Linked DNA regions of Prochlorococcus marinus XMU1406. The main gene of each other region encodes a partner of the protein of the gene in region 2 in a complex. Links are inferred from orthologs where the notes say so. Each region holds a gene or a part of one and is shown on either strand. Other genes may lie near its edges.

Evidence for each region. The genes of interacting proteins can lie anywhere in the genome.
Region 1: the proteins of HA149_RS01605 (region 2) and uvrB are in contact, whole or in part, in a crystal structure (PDB 7EGT), measured with the Thermus thermophilus proteins. The link is inferred for Prochlorococcus marinus XMU1406 from one-to-one orthologs. Residues at the interface, in WP_096412145.1 of Thermus thermophilus: His654, Arg656, Phe657, Gln666, Asp668, Glu669, Lys680, Arg681, Leu682, Ser683, Lys685, Tyr686, Ala687; in WP_096411307.1 of Thermus thermophilus: Glu23, Leu25, Arg26, Asp27, Gly28, Glu29, Arg30, Phe31, Arg55, Glu326, Asp327, Phe328, Glu379, Ser382, Gln383, His398, Gly400, Arg401.

What each region holds. Positions count from the first base shown.
Region 1 is NZ_JAAORG010000003.1:500,549-503,441, reverse strand. It holds uvrB (excinuclease ABC subunit UvrB), read left to right. Parts: upstream 1-373; coding sequence 374-2,413; downstream 2,414-2,893. Other genes in the region: HA149_RS09160 (aspartate kinase), read right to left, coding at 2,421-2,893; HA149_RS09170 (DUF561 domain-containing protein), read left to right, coding at 1-344. UniProt on the Escherichia coli protein: The UvrABC repair system catalyzes the recognition and processing of DNA lesions. A damage recognition complex composed of 2 UvrA and 2 UvrB subunits scans DNA for abnormalities.
Region 2 is NZ_JAAORG010000001.1:295,432-298,506, forward strand. It holds HA149_RS01605 (UvrD-helicase domain-containing protein), read right to left. Parts: upstream 2,705-3,075; coding sequence 296-2,704; downstream 1-295. Other genes in the region: HA149_RS01600 (CCA tRNA nucleotidyltransferase), read right to left, coding at 1-290; HA149_RS01610 (hypothetical protein), read right to left, coding at 2,727-2,933. UniProt on the Escherichia coli protein: A helicase with DNA-dependent ATPase activity. Unwinds DNA duplexes with 3'-5' polarity. Translocates on single-stranded DNA with 3'-5' polarity. Initiates unwinding more efficiently from a nicked substrate than double-stranded DNA.

The DNA.
Region 1 (2,893 bases), on a different replicon or contig from region 2:
TAAAGCTAGTGGAAGAAGGTGTTGATATTATTCAAACAGAAGGTGGCACCAGTTCTATACCTTACTCTCCAGGAATTCAAGGCTTTTTTGAAAAATCAGTACCAACTCTTGCAGCTACCTATGCTATTCATCAAGAATTTAAAAAACAATCTCTGAATTTACCAATCATGAGTGCCTCTGGATTAAGCCAAGTAACTTGTCCACTAGCAATATCCTCTGGAGCCTCAGCAGTTGGCGTTGGATCTGTAGTTAATAAATTAGATGATTTAATATCAATGATTGCGGTTGTTAGGGGCTTAAAAGAATCTTTGAAAAATTCAATAATTGGAGAAAAAATTTCTTAGTATAGAAATATCCTTTAGCTACCAGCTTGATGAACAACTATAAGCTTCAAGCTCCTTACGAACCAAATGGAGATCAACCAGAAGCTATTAAAAAATTAGTTAAAGGCGTTAATACTGGTAAAGAGTTTCAGACTCTTTTAGGAGCTACTGGAACTGGTAAAACATTTACCATTGCGAATGTAATTCAACAAACAGGAAGACCAGCACTTGTATTAGCTCATAACAAAACGTTAGCTGCACAACTATGTAATGAATTAAGGCAATTTTTTCCAAAAAATGCTGTTGAGTACTTCATTTCTTACTACGATTATTATCAACCTGAAGCTTATGTACCTGTAAGTGATACTTATATAGCTAAAACGGCTTCAATTAATGAAGAAATAGATATGCTTAGGCATTCTGCAACACGCTCATTATTTGAAAGAAAAGATGTAATTGTTGTAGCCTCAATAAGTTGTATTTATGGTCTTGGTATACCGAGTGAGTATTTAAAAGCTGCAGTTAAATTTGAAGTGGGAAAATCAATAAATCTACGTTCCTCTTTGAGGTCTCTTGTTGAAAATCAATATACTAGAAATGATATTGAAATTACTAGAGGTAGATTCAGAATTAAAGGTGATGTTTTAGAAATCGGTCCAGCTTATGAAGATAGATTAATAAGAATCGAATTATTTGGTGATGAAGTCGAAGCTATTAGATATGTTGACCCTACTACAGGAGAAATACTTGAAAGTTTGGAACAAGTTAGCGTTTATCCAGCAAAGCATTTTGTGACTCCAAAAGAAAGACTTGAGAGTGCAATCAGTGCAATTAGAAGTGAATTAAAAACTCAAGTCGATAAATTTACATACGAAGGAAAATTATTAGAGGCTCAACGCCTAGAACAACGCACAAAATATGATTTAGAAATGCTTAAAGAGGTTGGTTATTGTAATGGAGTTGAAAATTATGCTCGTCATTTATCAGGCAGGGAGGAAGGTTCACCGCCAGAATGCTTAATAGATTACTTTCCCAAAGATTGGTTATTGGTAGTTGATGAAAGTCATGTCACATGTCCTCAACTTCATGCGATGTACAACGGTGATCAATCTAGAAAAAAAGTTTTAATAGATCATGGTTTTAGATTGCCAAGTGCTGCAGATAATAGACCTTTAAAATGTGAAGAGTTTTGGGAAAAATCAAAACAGACATTGTTTATAAGTGCAACTCCCGGTCAATGGGAATTAGATCAATGTGATGGTGAATTTATTGAGCAAGTTATAAGACCAACTGGGGTATTAGATCCTGTAATTGATGTAAGACCTAGTGAGGGCCAAATAGAAGATTTGTTATCTGAAATAAGAATTAGAGCTGAAAAGAATCAAAGAGTCTTGGTGACAACACTTACTAAGAGAATGGCTGAAGATCTAACTGATTTTTTATCTGAAAATAAAGTAAGAGTTAGATATTTGCATTCCGAAATCCATTCAATTGAAAGAATTGAAATTATTCAAGACCTTAGAATAGGCGAATATGATGTTTTGGTAGGAGTTAATTTATTGAGGGAGGGACTAGATCTTCCTGAAGTATCCTTAGTCGCTATTCTAGATGCTGATAAAGAAGGTTTTCTTAGGGCAGAAAGGTCCTTGATTCAAACAATAGGAAGAGCTGCAAGACACGTAGAAGGTGTTGCCTTGCTTTATGCAGATAACTTCACAGATTCAATGAAAAGAGCAATATCTGAAACTGAAAGAAGAAGAACTATTCAAAATAAATATAACCAAGTCAATGGTATTACTCCACAACCTGCAGGCAAAAAAATAGAAAATTCAATATTATCTTTTCTAGAACTTTCCAGAAAATTAGATGCTGGTGGTTTATCTAAAGATTTAATAAATATAGTTAATAACAAAACTGACGCAATTCTCAATTCCAGTGATAATCAATGCTTGCTCGAAGAATTGCCTGACTTAATAGAAAAGTTAGAAATTAAAATGAAAGATGCTGCAAAAGAGTTAAATTTTGAAGAAGCAGCAAATTTCAGGGATAGAATCAAAAAATTAAGACAAAAATTGGCAAGAAATAATTAAAAAGAACTTATTTTTCTAATTCGAAATAATTATGAATAGCATTAACTGCTTTGTCACAATCTTTTTCTAAGACAATACATGAAGTCCTAATTTCACTAGTGGCAATCATTTCAATATTGATATTTTGGTCAGCCAATGCTCTAAATATTTTTCCAGCCGTTCCAACCTTAAATGCCATTCCCGCTCCTACTGTGCTTACCTTGGCTATAGCAGGGCCATCTTCAATGTATGATCCGGGTAATTTTTTTGTTAAGGCCTCAAAAACTAAGTTAGCTTTTTCTCTATCTTGCTTATTCATTGTAAGGCTAATATCCTTAGTTTTTAAAGAGGAAAATCTTTCAGACTGCACGATCGTATCGAAAACTAAATTATTTTCAGCTAATGCTAAACATATCGATGCTGCTACACCTGGACGATCAGGCAGTTTACGAAAACTTACTTGAACTTGGTTTTTATCTAATGCAATTCCTCTTACTTCAG
Region 2 (3,075 bases):
ACAGTGTTGTATAAATTAAATTCCTTGATCAAACATAAATCTACATTTACAATATTTTTTTTTATAAATTTTGCAAGAGAAATAGAGGATCCTTCAATAACAAGATCAATATCTACAGGTTTAGAAAACGATTTTTTGTGGAATTTACTAATTAATAAATCTCTTAAATAACCGCCAACAAAAGCTACTTTAGTATTGTTATTAGATTCTATGTATTTAGCAATTAGGTTATATAGATTAAATGGAGTTTTGATTAATTCCCCTTGGATGTAATCAGAGATATCGTTCATGAGTTTTAACTTACATAACGAATTGGAGCTAATCTGGGATCTAGAATTTTACTTCCTTTATCACCAAATTTTACTGCTAAAGATATTTTTTCTCCACTCCCAAAAATATGTATGATTTCACCTTTCCCAAACTTTGAGTGAATTAGCATATCTCCAACTATCCAGCTTTTCCCTTTACTGGGACCTGAATATAATTTCCTTACTGCATTTATTGGTTTGTTAACAAATTCATTTGGATTGTTTCGATCAACTCTAGTTAAACGATCAAGATGCCAATCTCTTCTAATTGAAGCACCACCAGTTTGTGGTAATTCGCCATCCATTAAATCTTCAGGTATTTCGGAAAGAAATATTGAAGGAATTGTTGCTTCACGCATGCCACCCCATAATCTTCTTTCTCTGGCATGACTTAAGAAAACTCTTTCTTTAGCTCTAGTAATACCTACATAGCATAATCTTCTTTCCTCTTCAAGAAGTGAGGGAGTATCTATTGATCTATGGCTAGGGAAGAGACCTTGTTCTAGCCCAGTGATAAAAACATTTTGAAATTCTAAACCTTTACTATTATGCAGAGTCATGAGAGTTACAGAGTTAGGATTATTTTTCTTCGTATCATTATCAGTTGTTAAGGCTGCTGTAGAGAGAAATCCCTCTACATCTCCACTTTCTGTTTCTTCTTCATATTGAGTAGCTGCATTAATTAGTTCTTGTAAATTATTTCTTCTATCTTCAGATTCTTCAGTCCCACTAGAGAGCAAGTCACTTAAGTAACCACTTTTTTCTAATATAAGTTGTAGTAGTTGAGCGGGACCTGAATTTTCTAGGTAACACAGTAGATCATTCATAATTTCAGTAAATTTATTAATTCCTTTTGATGATCGCCCTATTGTTTCTTCAAGACTTTGCTTATCATTAAGAACCTCCCATAATGGGATATTTAACCTATTAGATAGTTCATTAAGTTTTTGAATAGTAGTCTTACCAATCCCTCTTCTAGGAACATTTATGATTCGTAAAAGACTAACGTTATCTGAAGAATTAACCAGAACTTTCAAATATGCTATCGCATCTTTAATTTCTCTTCTATCATAAAAACGCAATCCTCCAAAAATTGTATAAGGAATGCGCCACCTTACAAGAGATTCTTCTAATACTCTAGACTGAGCTCTGGTTCGATATAAAATTGCAAAATTTTTCCAAATTGGGTTTTGATTATAGTTATTGAGTGATTTTATTTTATTGGTAATTGCTTCTGCCTCGGAAATTTCATCATCACAGCTAAGTAACGTTAAAAGTTCCCCTTTTTCTTTAGTAGCCTTTAAAACTTTGTCAATTCTTTCAGAGTTGTTTTCAATTAGTGAGTTTGCAGCATCAAGGATATTGGAAGATGACCTATAATTTTCTTCTAATTTAATTAAAGATGATTTTGTATCATCATTGATTGAAGTTTTAAAATCTTCTTGAAAACCAATTAAAATTCTGAAGTCAGCAGCTCTGAAACTATAAATACTTTGATCAGCATCCCCAACTACAAAAATTGACCGATCTTCCCAATTGAAGAATTTTTTTGGTTCAGTATTTCCAGTCGTAATTAATTTTATAAGTTCATATTGTGTTCTATTTGTATCTTGATATTCGTCAACTAAAATATGTTTAAATCTTTTGTGCCAGTAATCTCTGACTATATCATTTTGCCTCAATAAGAAAACAGGCAAAAGTAGAAGATCATCAAAGTCTAAAGAATTATTTTTTGAGAGCGAAATCCTATATCTCTTGTAGGCTTCTGCAACTGTTTTATCAAAATTATTATCTGCTTTTTCTAAAAGATCATTAGAAGTTAAGCATTGATTTTTAGCATTACTTATTAATCTTTTAATCTTTTTGGGATCATATCTTTTTGGGTCAAGATTCATATCTTGACTGATAATTTCTTTTACTAATGTTTGAGAATCTGTTTCATCATAAATTGAAAATTGTCTTGTCCATTTTAGGCCTTCTGGATCAGTATATTTTTCAATATCGTATCTCAAAAGTCTTGAAAATAAGGAATGGAAAGTCCCGATCCAAAGGTTCTGAAGCCTCTCTTGGTGAACGTTTGTTCTTAATTGATTTTGATCAATTTCTTTGAGAGTTGTCCAAGGCTGACCAAATTGATTAAAAGCTAATTCTTGGGCTAGAAGAACCTCTAATCTTGCTTTCATTTCTTTAGCAGCTTTGTTAGTGAAAGTGACTGCGAGAATGTTATAGGGATCTATAGAATTACCCTCAATAAGGTTTGCAATTCTGTGAGTAAGAGCCTTAGTTTTTCCGCTACCTGCACCTGCTACAACTAATAGTGGTCCATAAACATGTTTTACTGCTTGAAGTTGTTGATTGTTTAGGGACTTAAAAAGAAAATTGTTGGTTTGAGGCACTTTTGGAAGGGTTTTTCAAAAATCAGACTTTACTATGAGATTCAGATTCCGTTTCTAGATCTTCTAACGCTTTTTTTAAATTTATAAGTTCATTATTGTTATTAATTATTTCTTCAAATTTATTTTGAGGCATCTTTAATTTCATACTTCTGTCTAGAATTTCTTTTTCCAATCTCTTTTTATATGAGGAAATAAGTTTCTTTGATAATTTTAAATCCTGTTGATCCAAAACTTTATAAAAAATGTAATTTTATACTAGCGGAAAAAAAATTTTTATTTGAATTATTTCAACTATCACTTTGGAATGAAGTTATTAATTAAGAAGCGTTGCGTTAAGTTTGAAATTGTATTGTTTTTACTAGCTTTGTATT